4 regions of the Desulfovibrio sp. 7SRBS1 genome follow, and region 1 is predicted to be linked to each of the others. Evidence: predicted binding sites of a transcription regulator. Region 1 holds the regulator's gene; each other region holds the start of a gene.
What was found. The regulator sigma-54, encoded in region 1, starts transcription at its own class of promoters, with help from an activator protein. The targets are predictions, from matches to a motif close to CTGGCACGGNNNNTGCTT.
Positions count from the first base shown of each region.

Region 2: a site for sigma-54 is predicted at 1,569-1,586, ahead of ACI0FJ_RS09555 (DUF5320 domain-containing protein). Genes of this name have one in related genera too.
Region 3: a site for sigma-54 is predicted at 2,490-2,507, ahead of flgB (flagellar basal body rod protein FlgB). Genes of this name have one in related genera too.
Region 4: a site for sigma-54 is predicted at 1,560-1,577, ahead of ACI0FJ_RS06510 (DVU0150 family protein). Genes of this name have one in related genera too.

Region 1 covers NZ_JBJKFD010000001.1:161,277-165,256, forward strand. The annotation lists gene ACI0FJ_RS00825 (tetratricopeptide repeat protein) at 1-262, shown strand, start outside; gene ACI0FJ_RS00830 (adenosine-specific kinase) at 522-1,004, shown strand; gene rpoN (RNA polymerase factor sigma-54) at 1,341-2,792, shown strand; gene hpf (ribosome hibernation-promoting factor, HPF/YfiA family) at 2,822-3,367, shown strand; gene ACI0FJ_RS00845 (PTS sugar transporter subunit IIA) at 3,375-3,818, shown strand; gene rapZ (RNase adapter RapZ) at 3,931-3,980, shown strand, end outside.
Region 2 covers NZ_JBJKFD010000001.1:2,075,950-2,079,929, reverse strand. The annotation lists gene ACI0FJ_RS09565 (ATP-binding protein) at 1-155, opposite strand, end outside; gene ACI0FJ_RS09560 (P-loop NTPase) at 152-1,033, opposite strand; gene ACI0FJ_RS09555 (DUF5320 domain-containing protein) at 1,254-1,532, opposite strand; gene ACI0FJ_RS09550 (AsmA family protein) at 1,801-3,980, shown strand, end outside.
Region 3 covers NZ_JBJKFD010000001.1:2,903,261-2,907,240, forward strand. The annotation lists partial or broken gene fliF (flagellar basal-body MS-ring/collar protein FliF) at 1-1,110, opposite strand, end outside; gene fliE (flagellar hook-basal body complex protein FliE) at 1,172-1,510, opposite strand; gene flgC (flagellar basal body rod protein FlgC) at 1,522-1,962, opposite strand; gene flgB (flagellar basal body rod protein FlgB) at 1,962-2,372, opposite strand; gene ACI0FJ_RS13155 (tetratricopeptide repeat protein) at 2,876-3,442, shown strand; gene ACI0FJ_RS13160 (IMP cyclohydrolase) at 3,768-3,980, shown strand, end outside.
Region 4 covers NZ_JBJKFD010000001.1:1,372,460-1,376,439, reverse strand. The annotation lists gene ACI0FJ_RS06515 (sigma 54-interacting transcriptional regulator) at 1-1,428, opposite strand, end outside; gene ACI0FJ_RS06510 (DVU0150 family protein) at 1,588-1,944, shown strand; gene ACI0FJ_RS06505 (sulfite exporter TauE/SafE family protein) at 1,958-3,013, shown strand; gene ACI0FJ_RS06500 (hypothetical protein) at 3,014-3,343, shown strand; gene ACI0FJ_RS06495 (sensor histidine kinase) at 3,496-3,980, shown strand, end outside.

The DNA.
Region 1 (3,980 bases):
AGCCCTGCACGCCTACGAGCAGGCCATAAAAATTACGCCGGAAGACGAAAATATCTATTTCAACAAGTCCAAGGCCCATTATTTCATGGGCGATCTGGAAAGGGCAAATGATGCCTTGGTCGAAGCATTGAAACGCAAACCCGACTTTACGGAAGCTGCGAAATTATACAAAAAAATCAACAAAAAAGAGTGGGCTCAGGGGGGCGAGACCCCGGAGCCGGAGGAAAACGGCCGTCCCCGCGCCATGGTGGACGACACCTGATTGCTCTTTGGGGCAATGCTGAGGCCAGCCCATGAAGCTGAGAAAAAAACCGCAGGGAGCATCTCCTGCGGTTTTTTTCTGATGAAGACCGCAAGTGGGGAAGGCCGAACTCTCTGCTGCATCATGTTCTTGCCTGGAGCATTCAACTTGCGGGGGCAGGCTGCACTGGACTTTTTCCGCCCAGCTTGTACAACATGGCTTTGCATATCCCGCAGGCCATTTAGGTTGCCTGCCTAATTATAGGTAGTGAGGAATCGCCATGGAAATGACCGTCGTTCAGATTGAAAATCCCGAGTCCCTGAATTTGGTTCTGGGAATGTCTCATTTTATCAAAACGGTGGAAGACCTGCACGAGGCTGTCGTGGGCACGGTCCCGGGGGCGAAATTCGGTATCGCCTTTTGCGAGGCCTCGGACAAATGCCTGGTGCGGTGGTCGGGCACGGACGATGAGCTGGTGGAACTGGCCAGGAAGAATGCGTACACCCTGTCGTGCGGGCACAGCTTCATCATCTTTATGCGCGACATGTTCCCCATCAATATAAAGAACACCCTGATGAACGTTCCTGAAGTCGTCCGCCTGTTCTGCTGCACAGCCAACCCTGTACAGGTCATTGTGGCGGAAACCGATCAGGGGCGGGGGATTATGGGAGTAATTGACGGTTTTACTTCTGCCGGGATCGAAACCGAGGATGACATTGCCGCTCGCAAAGGATTTTTGCGGGCCATCGGATACAAGGCCTGAGCCTTTTTCTTAGAGCTGAAAGCGGGTAAAAAACAGCCCGTCATCGTGAGGTGGCGGGCTTTTTTTAGAATTGGAAAATGGGAAAGGGCGCATGAAGATTTCGTAGCGAAAAGGGGGAGACGACCTGGCAACCGCAGGGATGCTGCATTTTTTTCTTTTATGGGAACATTTTGGCCTTTTTGTTGCATACTGGGGCAGAGTATGGCATATTGGATTCACGAGTAACAGGTAGGGAAAAACCTGTAAGATCAGTCTTGTCGGGGCTTGTCGGAGTGCTTATTTTTTACTCTGGCCAGTTCCTGTACAGCTTTTTATCTGGAGATAACGTACTTCATAATGGGTCTCGAACTCAGGCAACAATTAAAGCTCACGCAACAGCTGGTGATGACGCCGCAGTTGCAGCAGGCTATCAAACTTCTTCAGCTTTCCCGCCTCGAATTGATGGAGACGGTGCAGCAGGAACTTCTGGAAAATCCTTTTCTGGAAGAAGGGCCTGTTGTCGCCGAAGTTTCCGGATCGGACGATGCGGGCGACGTGCAAACGTCGAAGGCGGAAGACGTTTCACCGGCTACGGCGGCTGATGAGTCTGTAACCGCTTTGCGTGATGCGGATTGGGAAGACTATCTTGGCGAGTTTTCAAGCACGGCCAAGCAGTCCATGTCCCGCAATGCCGAAGTGCCCGAAGAGGGCATGAGTTTCGAGGCTCGTCTTTCTTCCAAGCCATCTTTGGAAGGACACATCGCCTGGCAGATGCGTCTTTCCGACCTTACGGAACATGAAGTTCTCATCGGCGAACATATTATCGGCAACCTCGACAGGCTGGGCTATCTGCAGGCCGACGTGGAGGAAATCGCCAGCGAGACCGACTCGGACGTTGAAGATGTAGAGCGCGTTCTTCACCGCGTTCAGCGTCTCGATCCGGTAGGTATTGCCGCACGTACGCCCCGTGAGTGTCTTTTGATTCAGCTGGAAGTTGAAGAATACCAAGACCCTGTGCTTCTTTCCCTGGTCGGCGACCACCTGGAAGATCTGGAAAAGCGTCGCTACAAGCCGTTGTTGCGCAAGTTCAAGATGACCATGGAAGAGTTGCATGATTATCTTGAGACGATCCAGACCCTTGATCCCATGCCCGGAGCGAGTTTTGGATCTGAAGATCCTATTTACGTCAGCCCGGACGCCTATGTGTACAAGTACGAGGATGATTTTGTCATCGTGCTCAATGACGACGGGTTGCCCAAGCTGCAGATCAACGACTCCTACTCCGACAGCCTGAAGAGCGGCGGAGCCGGTGCGGACAAGGACTTTTTCCAAGAAAAGATGCGGTCTGCCGTCTGGCTTATGAAGAGCCTGTACCAGCGGCAACGTACCCTTTACAAAGTAATAGAAAGTCTGCTCAAATTTCAGAGGGATTTTTTCGAGGAAGGCGTAACGCGGCTCAAGCCGCTCATCCTCAAGGATGTGGCTGACGACATCTCCATGCACGAGTCGACGGTCAGCCGCATTACCACAAGCAAGTACGTGGCCACGCCGCACGGTACTTTTGAATTGAAGTTCTTTTTCAACAGCGCTTTGGATCTCGACGACGGCAGTCAGGTAGGTTCGGAAAGCGTGAAGGCGCTCATTAAAAAAATAGTGGACGACGAGAACCCCAAAAAGCCATTCTCTGACGAGAAGATCGCAGAAATGCTCAAGGAGAAACTACAGGTCAACATTGCCCGTCGGACTGTTGCCAAATACCGCACGGCGCTCGGCATTGCATCGTCGAGCAAGCGGAAGCAATATTTCTGAGTTGCGTAACCGAAATTAGGAGGTAGCCTATGAACATGGCGTTTAATTTCAAGAACTTCGAGCCCTCTGACCACTTGAAGAACTACGCCTCCAACCGGTTTGGCAAGCTGGCCAAGTACTTCAACAATCTGGAAAACGTAGACGTTCAGGTCAATTTGTCTGTGGAGAAGTTCAGGCAAATGGCGGAAGTCATTGTCGTTGCAGATAATCTGCATCTTTCCGCTTACGAGGAAAGCGAAGACATGTACGCCACCACCGACATGGTCCTGGACAAGGTCGTCGCCCAGGTGAAGAAGAGCAAGGCTAAGAAGCAAAGTCGCCGTGATGCCATGTCCGATAAGGTCGGGCGGATGGAGGCTGTGCTTACTGGCGGTTCGGACGATGGGAGCCGGAGGCCGGCCATCGTTCATTCGGACAAGTTTGAAGTAAAGCCCATGGACCTCGATGAGGCGGCCATGAAGCTTCATTCGCTCAATTACGAATTCCTTGTGTTTCGCAATGCCGCCAACGAGCGGGTAAACGTTTTGTACAAGCGGAACGACGGGGATTTTGGTCTTATCGACCCCGGGATGTAACACGATCATGAAACTTGGTGAGTATCTGGAACCAGAGTATGTGCTGGCCGACATGAAGGCTGAAAACAAGCAGGAGGCTTTGCGCGAACTGCTTGAACCTTTGCAAAACGTTCCCGGAGTGGACGTGCAGCATGCGCTGGACATACTTCTGGAAAGGGAAAGAATCGGCACGACGGGAATTGGAGATGGTATAGCCATTCCCCATGGCAAGCTTGAAGAACTGGAACGGATTCTGCTGATCTTTGGCCGCAGCGCCAAGGGGGTGGATTTCCAGGCCCTGGACCACAAACCATGTCATATTTTCTTCATGGTTCTGGCTCCGGAGCAGACCACGGGAACACACCTGCGAATATTGGCGCATATCTCGAGGCTGCTTAAAAACGAGGGCTTCAGAGACAGCCTTATGCAGGCCGACCCAGGCGAGCTTCATAAGCTTATCGCCGCGACCTAAGCGTCGTGCCGGAACAATGAAAACAGCAAGGGGTGCGGGGAAACCGCACCCCTTTTTTCTAAGCACGGGTAAAGTTGCAGCAAAGGATGCTGGAGCCGTGCAGGAGGGTGCGATGACTGATGAGGATGCGACCGAAAAATTGACCGTGGTCATACTTTCCGG
Region 2 (3,980 bases), 1.9 Mb from region 1:
GCCGTGGTGGTTTGCGGCTTCAGCACCAGGTGCAGGTCTGCGGCGTCCACGTCGCAGTCGGCAATGACCTTTTTGGGGCCGAGTCCGCTGAGTGCGGCGGTTACACTGGTTTTACCCGTGCCGCCCTTGCCGCTGATGATGACGATGGTTTTCATGAGGCGGCTCCTTTTGCCTCTTTGGCGGCCAGACGGATGACTTTCCAGAGGGTGGTGAAATGCTCCCGGAACTCGGGCAGGGCGTCCACGAGGAGTTCACCGCGCGAGTAGACCGAGGCAGCCTCCATGCTGTGGGGCAGGGCGGCCAGCAGGGGGATGTGTTCTTTTGCGCAGTACTCGCGAACCCGGTCGTCGCCCATGCCGTCGCGGTTGAGCACCACGCCGAAGGGCAGCTCCATATGGCGTACCAGCTGCACGGCCAGGTCGAGGTCGTGCAGGCCGAAGGGGGTGGACTCGGCCACCAGCACGGCGAAGTCCGCGCCATCCAGGGAGTTGACGGCAGAGCAGGCAGTGCCGGGAGGACAGTCCAGAATGCGGGAGGCATGTTCCGGCATTTCCAGGGGAAGTTTCTTTACTTCCTTGATGAGTGGCGGGGCCATGGCCTCGCCAATGCGCAGGAGGCCGGAATGAACCTGAAGCCCATGCGCGCGGCCTTCCTTGGTAACGCCGATAAGCCGGGTGGTTTCGGAGATGGCATTGACCGGACAGACCAGTTCGCACAGGCCGCATCCGTGGCAAAGCTCAGGAAAAACCATGACTTCGTCGGCCATCCAGAGCAATGCCTTGAAGCGGCATTGGGTGATGCATTGGAGACACGCGGCCCCTGTGCAGGCTTCGGTGTCGATGGCCGGAACCGGAACGTGCCGTTCGGTTTCCTTTTCCCATCTGGGGTTGAGGAAGACGTGGGCATTGGGTTCTTCCACGTCACAGTCGGCAAGGCAGACGAAATCTCCGGCAAGTGTGGCGGCGCGGGCGAGGTTGACGGCTACCGTGGTCTTGCCGGTTCCTCCCTTGCCGCTGGCGATGGCGATGTTCATAAAAATTTTTACTCAGGCGCCCCGTCGCGCAGCTGTGCGGGACGCCCTGGTCAGCGTTTTGTGTGAAGGGGACGGCCGAAATGGGGCCTGTTCCCTGTGCTTGTGCGACCGGTGCGCGATCCGGCCATTCAGTCAGGTTGCATGCCGCGTGCGGCATAAAGGGCGGAAAGAGCGAGTGTGCGTCTCAGAAAACCGTGGTTTTCCGGTCGCGGTCCTTCCACTATTCTTGCGGGGTGAGCCGTTCGCGGATGTCTTGGGCTTCCTGTTCCAGCCTTTGCAGCCGGTCCTGGAGTTCAGCCTCGGTTTCGGGCTGGGAGGCCTGCTGGTTCATTCCCATTCCACGGCCCATGCCGCTTCCCATTCCGCCGCCCATGCCACGGCCGCGACCGCCGAGCCCACGGCCCATGCCGCAACGGCCCATGCCTGTGCCGCAACGACCCATTCCGCGTCCGCTCATGGGACCTTGTCCTGTAGGACCTGTTCCGTTCATTCCTGGCATAGTGTTCCTCCTTGATTGAGTTTGATGTCTCATCTGAAGCAAAGATCATTCCAGAATAATTCTTTTTTGAAAAGTTCTTTTAATTCAGCATGTTTTGAATAGATGGGACAAAAATTATTTTAGCAATGGATATTTTTGCGCCAGTTTTGAGCAAGAAAGGGCGCATTATTCGCCCTCTTTGTTTTGATCCCGGTTTTCAATGACAAGGCGTGGAGTTGCGTATACAAGTAAAAGGACGGAAACTGATGATCCCGTTTCCGGCAACTGCATGAAAAAACGTTACGCTTTCCCCCTTATTTCCGTCCTGGGCGGACTCCTGTTGGCAACCGTGCTGGTCGTATTCGGCCCGGCACTGGTAAATACTTCTCTGCTCAAGAATGCCCTGTCCCAGTACATTTACAATGTTTCGGGCCGTACCGCCGTTTTTGACGGCGATGTCCGGCTTTCCCTGGTGCCGACCTTCGGGTTCGAGTGCAACGACGCCACTCTTTCCGGGCTGGAAGGAGAAAACCCGCATGTGCTGGGCTCGGGGGTGGGGCCCGCTCCGTTGCTGTCCGTGGGCAGGGCTCGGGTAGAAGTCCGTCTGTTTCCGCTGTTTTCGCATCGGGTGGAGTTCAAGGCCATTGAGCTGGACGATGTGAAGGTGAACCTGCGCCGTGAAGCACAGGGAGCCCCCGATCCGGACGAACTCCCCGAGGCTGGTGCTGCCGGGGCAGGCAATGCGTCCGTGGGGGACTGGACCTTTTCCTTTACCCCTTCCGGGGTGCGCGCGGATAACCTGGGGGTGCACTACAGCGACGCGGTCCGGGGATGGTTCGTGGATATTTCCAATGCAACCCTGGCCGTAACCGAACGTGAAGGCGGCGACATCTTTTCCCTGCACGGCGGGTATCTGGTTTCCTTGGGCGAGAACGCTCCGTTGCGTTCCGTCAGGGGCTGGATGTCCCTGGACGGCAGGGGAAAGTGTGACCGGCTGCTGCGGGATTTCCGTATTGACGACATGCAGGTGCACAGCACCGGCATGCTGGACACGGCCTCCGGAGAAAGTGTTGATAGTGAATTTTCCGCTGCGGGTGCCTGGGACAGCCAGAGCGGCAATCTTGTCCTGCGCGAGGCCAAGGTGGAAAGCGAAGGACTGCATGTCGGGCTGAACGGGGCCGGGCGGCTTGCCTTGGGAGACCTGACCGGAAACAACGGCAACAGCTCTCTCCCCCTGGTGCCGGAAGTGGACGGAGAATTTCAGCTCAAGGCGGAGAAGCCGGCCCGGTTGCTGCGCCGTCTGGGGATGCGTCCACCCAGAGCCCTGGATAAGGAGGTGGAGCTTCTCGGCCGTTTCAGCCTCAACGGGACGGAGCTTGCTGTTTCCAAAGCCACGGGAACGGTTGCCGGATCGGATTTTTCAGCCTCGCTGTTCACCCAATGGGTGGCCGACCCGTGGACCGCGCTGGATCTGCATCTGGACAGCCTGGATCTGAACAAATGGAGCGCGCCCGATGCCATGGGTGCACAGAGCCCGCGCAATCCGTTGTATGGAAAGGAACGAGGCCGTCCGTTGCGCGACGTGCTGCGTCGTCTGAATCTGGATTTGCTGTGCAATGTGGATGATATCCGCGCCGGGAAGGTGCAGGCCAGCAATGCCACGCTGGATGTTTCGGCCCACGGCGGCCTGTTCCAGGTGCGTCGTCTGGCCGCGAATTTTGCCAAAGGCAGGCTGATGTCCTCCCTGCGCATGCAGGTTTTCGAAGACGATCTGTCCGTGCAGGGGCAGCTGCGCATTCTGGGCACCTCGTTGAACAGCAGCGGCACGACCCGCCAGGGCGACGCCGCCATATTTACCACAAGCCTGAATGTGAACGGCAGGGTGGACAGCTACCGGGGCACCTGCGACATCCCCCGGTTCAATCCGTCGGATCTCATTGCCACCTTTGGCCTGGATATTCCCAAACTCCCGGATGGAAAGACCTGGCGGCCTGTCTCGGCCCTTTTTGACTTCGAAGGCACGGATGATTCGTTCAAGACTCGTTCCGCCCGCCTGGGCGTGAACGGTGACGTGTTGCAGCTCGATCTCGACGTGCAGAGTTTTTCCCATCCGGAAGTCACATTTTTTGCCAAGACACGCCGTGTGGACCTGGACAAGCTGTCTGTTTTCCTTGGCGCGCTGGGGGCCGAACGTCCAAGCAGGGCCTGCCCTGCGGACACGGTCGGGGCTGTCAGTTTGCAGCCTTCCGGCAATGACTCCCGGTTCAAGGGGCGCGTGCAGCTGGACGAGTTGCGGGTGGGTGGACAGAACGTTCGCAATTTGGACCTGGCTGTGGATACCGGCACAGAGGCCGGTGCCGAGTTGCGGTTCAACGCCCAGGTGCATGGGGGAACGGTTTCTCTGAGCGCGGTCCGGAAGGAACAGGGCAATGTTCTGAATCTGCATCTGCTTGCCAGTGATTGGGATAC
Region 3 (3,980 bases), 2.7 Mb from region 1:
GGGTTCGTACTTGCCGTCCACGATAACCGCAATGGACAGGCGCTGCAATTCTCCCACCGAGGCGACTATCTGCTGTTCTTCCTTGTTGATTTCATAGTTGGTGGAGCTGGTCTCTCGCGAGCCTTCCTGGGTGGAAAGACTGCCGTTGAAACCGTCGCCGCGGAAGTTGGGATCGGGCACGCCGCCTTCGATGTTGGCACGGCCGGTGTTGCTTTCTTGGGAACGCTGCTCGGAACGGACCACGGAACCGTTGGGATCGAACATGGTTTTGGTGATGGTCTTCTGGGAGAAATCCACATCCGCATTGACCCGGGCAATGGCTTTGCCCACGCCGCCCACAACCGGAAGCAGCAGCTGTTCGATGCGTTTTTGCAGGCTCTTCTGAATGTTGGTGCGGTATTCGGTCTGGGCCATGGTCAGGCCGCTGATGGAATCGTCGGATTCGGGCTGGAACAGGATCTGCCCGCGGGTATCGGCAATGGTGATGTTGGACTTGTCCAGCCCTTCCACAGCCGATGCCACTAAATTGACAATGGCCATGAGCTGCTTTTTGTCGGGCTGCTGTCCTTCGCGCATCTGCAGGATGACGGACGCCGTGGGCGGAATGTCTTCTTCAATAAACAGACTCTTGGCCGGGATGGAAAGGTGCACCCTGGCGCGTTCCACCTGCGGAAACTCCATGATGGTGCGGGCCAGTTCGCCCTGCAGTGCCCGCTGGTAGTTGATACGCTGTACAAAGTCGGTCTGGCCGATTTTGACATCGTCGAAAATTTCAAAGCCGAGTCCCTGGCCGTGCACCGCGCCTTCACCGGCAAGGCGAAGCCGCAGGTCGTAGACCTGGTCGGCAGGAACCATGATGGTGGTGCCGCCGTCCACCAGCTTGTGCTCCACCTTCTGGCTATCGAGAAACTGCACCACGCGGTTGGCGTCTTCCTGGTAAAGCTTGGCGTACAGGATCTTCCAATCGGGACGGTTGAGCCAGTAGACCATCATGATAAAGGCCAAGATGACAGAGGCGGCCAAACCCGCAATGAGGATGCGCTGCGATGCGGTACGGTTGCCCCAGAAACCTTCGATGAGTTCTTTCGGCTTTTCCAGAAAAGGCGGCATGGTTGTTCTCCTGCGTTCCTGCGAAATATGCTGTGCTGCGTAGGTTCAGTTGCTGCTGGCCCTACATGGGCATCTTCATGACTTCCTGATAGGCAGTCATCATCTTGTTGCGGACCGTGCTGGTGAGGTTCATGGCCAGCCCTGCTTTCTGCAGGCTTATCATAAGCTCGTGCACGTTGGTGTTCTTGCCCGCTGCAAAGGCTTCGACCATATCGGCCTTGTTCTGCTGCATGTCGTTGACCTTGGTCAGGGACTCTTTGACGGTCTTGGAAAAATCCTCGTAGCGCGGAGCGTCCATCTTGGGCATTTGGGTCTCAAGAGTCTTACGCTGCTGCGCCTGCTGCTCGATGGCCTTGCCATATGCCCTGAACGCCGTGTTGGTGACTGTTCCGATTGCCATGGTCTATCTCCTTATCCCTGCCCTATCATCAGGGCCTTGTTGTACATCTGTTTAACGGCATCAATGGATGTGGCACCCGCTTCGTACGAACGCATGGCCGTAATCATGTTGGCCATTTCCTCCACCACGTTGATGTCGGGGAAACGCACGTAGCCCTGGTCGTTGGCGTCGGGGTGGCCGGGATCGTAAACCATCTTGAAGGGCCGCTTGTCCGCGACAACGTCGGTAACGCGCACGCCCTTCAGCTCGCGGTTGTTGGCGTTCCACATGGCCTGGTCAAAGGGGGAAAGCACGTCCGTGGTTTCCATGCGCACGGACTTGCGAACGTACGGCCCGCCCTCGGCTGTTTTGGTCGTATTGATGTTGGCCAGGTTCATGGACACGGTGTTCATGTAGGTCCGCTCGGCAGAAAGACCGGAAGCGGCCACGTCGAGTGCTGTCATGAAGTCCATTATTTGGCTCCCTCGGCGATGACTTTATTGAGGCCCTGGAAGCCGGAACGCATGATGGTTCCCAGCGTGTTATACTGCAGAATGTTCTTCTGCATGATGGCCATTTCCTTATCCAGGTTGACCCTGTCTTCGCCATAAACAACCCGGGGCTTGAACTCTTCGAGCGCCTTGCCCTCAAAATTGTCGGAATGAAACTCTGATGGCATGTGGTTGGCGTCCGTGCGGGTCAGCTTGCCGCGGGCGTCCAGATCAAGGGCGGATTGCAGTTCGTGTTCGAACTCCATGCGGCGGGGGCGGTACCGGGGCGTGGAAATATTGGCCAGGTTGCCCATGACAATGTTTTGACGCTCAAGGCGAAGATCCATGACCTTGGCAGAGAGCTGTAAGTGCGGTTCGAAGATACTTTTCATTGTCCTTTTCCTCCGTAATCTGGCGTGGACGGCCCGTTTTCCAGGCCTTGCTGCGGGCTGTTTCCTTACCCCGGACTTTTTTTCCCGGTGGCGGGCTCCGCAATGCTGTACGAGGAAAAGCAATTGTTGTTCCAATTAGGCAACACGTTGAAATAAAAAGAAATATTCAAAAAGCACAAAAACCGGCGTCATTTTCCCCTCAGGACCGCTTCAGGAAAAAATGCCCGGTGCTTCAACGCCCAGGGCGGAAGAACATTCCCAGGAAAACCCCATATATAAGGTATGCACCCCGTGGTGCAGAACAAGGAACCATAGCACACAACCATTTGGAATATAAAGAGATACAAGAAAAACGAGTAAAACCAGGCAGATGTAAATCACTTTGGCACGCTGGCTGCATACCCGTATTTGCCCGCAAAAAGCGGGAAATGGACACAGCCGTACTGCGGCTCGTTGCGCTGACGGAGGGGCAACGAAAAGGAATCTCCTTTGAGGAGGGAGTCATGAGTCAACTGGATTATGAAATCAACAAGGAACTGGGCGAGTGCTACCTGTTTATGGGTGACCTCGAAAAGGCCGAAGATTACTACTCCAAGGCCGCCGGGTGCATGGGCACCGAACCAGACCCGTACATGGGTCTGGCTACCATCGCCGTACAGCAGGGCGACCTGAACAAGGCCTATACGCTGTACTCCAAAGCCGCCAGCATCAAAGCCGATGATAAGGCGCTGGCAGGCATGGCACTGGTGGAAATGGAAACCGGACGTGAACCGCAGGCCTTCGACCATTTCGTCGAAGCGCTCCAGAGCAACCCCGCCAATATGGTCGCTCTGTACGGTCTCATCCAGCTGGGACATACGCAATCCCGCCTGGAAGAGGTTATCGTCCACATGGAAAATTTCCTGCGGCTCGAACCGGAAAAAACCGAGATTCGATACTCTCTCGCAGGCTGCCTGATCAGCGTTGGGCAGAATGAACGCGCAGCGGACGAACTCAGGGCCCTCCTTGAGAAAGACCCGGAAAACGTGAGTGCCAGAGAGCTGTACGATCAACTTAGATCGGCCGCATAGAAAAGGGCGATATTGACTCCCCTCCCATTTATTTCCCGCCCCGGAGCATGGCGGTGTGAAAGGGCGGGAAATAATTCCGGGCACGGGAGCGTGATTCGCCAGCAACACACATACGCCCGGCGCATGATGCGCGCAGGTTGAAGACGACACGTCTATTGGTCGAAAAAACGTGTCGGGACGGTGTACGCAGCCATCCCGACAGGCGTGCCCTCTCCTTTCCGGCGTTGCCTCATCCCTGCAAACGCGGCTAAAAAGCGCGTGAAGCGGACTTGCCATTGGGCAATGTTTCCGGCACTCTCCCGCAAAAAGATAAGGGAGAATGCCCATGGATATGTTGCCTGTGAAAAGAGCCCTGCTGAGCGTGACGGACAAGACCGGACTGGTCGAGTTCGCCCGTTTTCTTTCTGCTGGCGGTGTACAGCTTGTTTCCACCGGAGGCACGCGCAAACTGCTGCTGGAAGCCGGGCTGGACGTGACGTCCGTCAGCGAAGTGACGGGGTTCCCGGAAATAATGAATGGCCGGGTCAAAACCCTGCAT
Region 4 (3,980 bases), 1.2 Mb from region 1:
GGCCAGCATTTCCTCTTCCAGCGGTGCTTTTTCCTGAAGGTTCACATTGAGGATGGTTTCGTCCTTCAGGCGGATTTCCTCCAGCTGCTTTTTGACCGTGGTAATCATGGCATTGATGGCGTTTTTCAGCAGGCTCATCTCAAAGCCCCGGTCTGGCTGGTCAATGGGTTCAAGCCGGCCTGTGGAACGGATGGTCGTTACGGCTTTGGATAATTTGAGCAGCGGTCCCGTGATGACGCGGCTTACGCCGAAGATCAGCAGGGACAACAAAATGGTGGCTACCAGGGTGATGATGAACATGACGTCCAGAAAGCGATACCCGGCCGAAACGTTGAGCTGGCTTCGGTCCACAAAGCAGAGGCCGCCCAGTACAATGGGCTTGTCGTTCTTACCCGGTGTGAAGGTGACCGGAGCATAGGCAAAATAGTAATCCTTGGCTTTGCGAGACACCTGCGGCTCGTCTCTCACTTTTTCCAGACCGCTCTGGCGGGACTTGATTTCATCAATCATGTTCCAGAACGGCTTGTAGATGCTGTTGGGCCGAAACGCGCTCGGCAACCCCGGCTTGCCCAATGTGCCGTCATACCCGGAACGTGCCTGATAGGTGGTCAGTTCCTTGCCCTTTTGGTTTACTTCTTCGCTTTGAAAGAGAATCCACCCTTCCGTGTCCACCATATAATAGTACCGGACTTCATTGCTGCGGGGATGGGCCCAAACCGGCGACTGGGGTGAATTGTGCAACGAGAGCAGGTCGCGGATATGGACCACGCTTATGGCAAGAATGAGGTACCCCGGATGTTTGGAGCCGGGCATGGTGTACGGGGTTATGAAGCGGATTACCTGTGAAGAAATGCGGTTGTTGATATTGTTTTCTGTCGGGAAGGGGTACTCCACCTGCAAAATGGAAGAGGGCAGCACTTCGCCGGGCTTCATGGCGGGCAGCCCCTGGATGAACAGCAGGGGGTTGGGGTGGATTGCTCCCATGTCTTTCGGGCCCACCTGTTGTATAATGCCGTCTTTGGCCACCAAAAAAATATGGTTCCCGCTGTCGGGCGAAATATAGGCGAATTCGCAATATTCGTTGCCCCCGCTCTGCCGTGTGCGCAGCAGAAAGGCGCGCATGTCTTCCGCCGTCAGCGGTTCCCCGGGAGAGAGCGCGGCCATGAACAGGAGGTCCTGTTTGCAGCGTTCAAGGTAGTTTTCCACCTCGTTCGTCAGGGCCAGGTTGCGCAAAATGACCGTGCGCTCCAAAGCGATATCGATGAAGTTGTGTGAGAGCTTGTAGTTTATGATTCCGGTGGTCATGAGGATGACCACGACACAAGGAATGAGAGTGATCATCAGCTTGGTTGTCATGCTGTAATTTCGGAACGTTGTAAGCGGACCGAACGGGAAGCGTGCAGCACGGGTCTTAGGTGCAGAAACCATGAACAACCCTCCAGCAAAGAAGCACAACTAGCGAATGTTGCTAGATATTGCGCGTTACCAGGTGATGTCTGTGTATGAATTGCCTGGATCCTTATTAAGCATTTACGGGGCATTGAGTCAATCGGTGAGAAGTGGCACACGGCTTGCTTTTCTTCTTTTGTGCAATTTTTTCTCGCAAGTTTTGCGAGACAGGTGAGGTGCGCAAAAAAGTCGGAGGAGACCGTGAGGAACTATATATTCTTATCCGTTTTAACAGCTTTTGTATGGATCTGTGTTCCTGCCTGTCTTCATGCGGCTCCAGTGGACGGTTCAACGTTGGTATTCGTTGCCGACACACGGAGAATAGAGTGGGCATTGCTTCGGTATCTGGCCCATCTGTACAATACGAACATCCATCTTTTCGGCTTGTGGGTAATTGTCCTGGCCTCGGTTTGGGGAAGTGTGCTGGGATGCTTGTCGGACCGGCTGCTGCAGTGGATGGGACTGGACCTGCAAAACAGTGTGACCGTGGAGTAACGGGGCCTGTCCCATGCAAACTCTTTTCAGCGGTGACTGGCTCCTGTGGTACATGCCCATAACCGGTGTCGAGGTCTTTTGGCCCGGACTGGTGGTACTGGGGTTTGCCGTAGGTATCATCGGTGGGTTTCTCGGAATAGGGGGGGCGTGGATGATTACCCCCGGTCTGAATATTCTCGGGTTCCCCATGCCTTTTGCCATTGGCACGGATATGGCCCATATTGCGGGCAAGTCCATCATCTCTTCGGTTCGCCATGCCCGTTTCGGCAATGTGGACGCCAAGCTGGCCACGTTTTTGCTGATCGGTTCCCTGCCCGGCATAGAGCTTGGGGCCCAGACCGTAATGACGCTGGAACGCGCCGGGATCGTGGAAAGTGTTCTGCATGCCTTGTATATCGGTATTCTTGCTTTGATCACCCTGGTTGTTTTCTGGGACCGGCAACGGTTTTTTTCCCTGCGCAATGGAATTTCTTTAAGAGGCCTTGTCTACAAGGTGCATCTGGTGCCAATGGCCCGCTTTCATCGTGCGGAAATGTTCTGCAGCGTATGGGTGCCTGTTTGTGCAGGGCTGGCCACAGGGTATCTTTCCGGACTGCTCGGCATCGGCGGCGGTATCCTCAGGCTTCCCGTGCTGCTGTATCTTTTCGGGTGCGCCACACATGTGGCGGTGGGAACGGATCTTTTTTGCGTGCTGGTTACCAGTCTGTACGCAACCTTCAGCTATACGGCCAAAGGGCGCATCGAACTTGCCGGAGTCTTCTTTCTGCTTTCCGGTGCGGCCGTGGGTGCACAGATAGGTGCCGTGGCGACCAAATATGTACGTGGCTACGGCATTCGCAGGGTTTTCGGCCTGAGCGTGCTGAGCCTGCTGTGTTCGGTGCTGCTGGCCCATTTTGGCATGTCCCTTACAGCCGTCAGCCTGGTTTTCCTTTCCACGGGCGGACTCGCCGTATATATCGTCTGCGCCCTCGTACGCGGTGCGCGGAAGGAAGCATATGTGCAGGAAGGTTTCCCTGCCGGTGGGCCCGATGCGCAGGGGCAACCAAAAGCAACTGACGAGGAGGTTTGAATGCGTACCTTTATTTGTGCCGTGTTCGTCTTTTGCTTGCTTGCTGGGTATGTTGCTGCCGCCGACATCATTCAGGGCCGCTGCATTTCCATGGAAAATGACGCGTATAAGATGACTGTGGAAATTTACGATACGCGTTTTACCCGCCAACATCCTTACGGGGTGCCCACGGGACGCATTTTGGAGATGTCCATAAAAGGTGCGAGCATGGATTCTGCCGTGCGCGCAGGCAGCCTGGTGCGAGTGGCTTATGAAATAGATGGGACAAGGATAAAGGCTTTGAAGATAATGAGCCTTCCCGACATTCCTGCGGACAATGGTGAGAAGTAGGTCCGTTTTACATAGCGGCCCATTATATAATTTTTATGTGTTGTATCTGCCCTCCCTCCGGTGGTGCGCCGGGTGTCTCCTCGTGGTTTGCAGCTTGGAAGGCGCACCACCGCTTAGGGAAGGTCGTTGGAACTACGAAACGGAGGTAAGCCATGCGGGCCAGGGGATACGGCCGGGTACGCCGGAAGATTCTGTGCAGCATGATCATTGTGCCTTTTGTACCTTTCCTGTTGTCTTTGGTTGTTGGCTATACGTTTTTCATCCGGGCTATCGAAACCAATACCAACGAAAGCATGCGGCGCGTGGTGGCAGACCATGCCCAACTGATATCGTCCTTTATGGCCGAAAGGCTTTCCGACCTGCAATTCGTCATCAATACCTATCCCATCGAATCCCTGGATGATCCCACGCTGCTGGATACGGTTTTCCAGCACTTGCAGACAAAGTCTCCGGCATTTGTGGATTTGGGCATTATCGACGCAAAAGGGCACCATCTGGCCTATGTGGGGCCATACAGCCTGAAGTCGCGAGACTACAGCGCTTCAGATTGGTTTCAACAGGTTCGCAAGAACGGCGTTTACATCAGCGACGTGTATCTGGGGTTCCGCAACGTCCCTCATTTTGTGGTGGCGGTTTC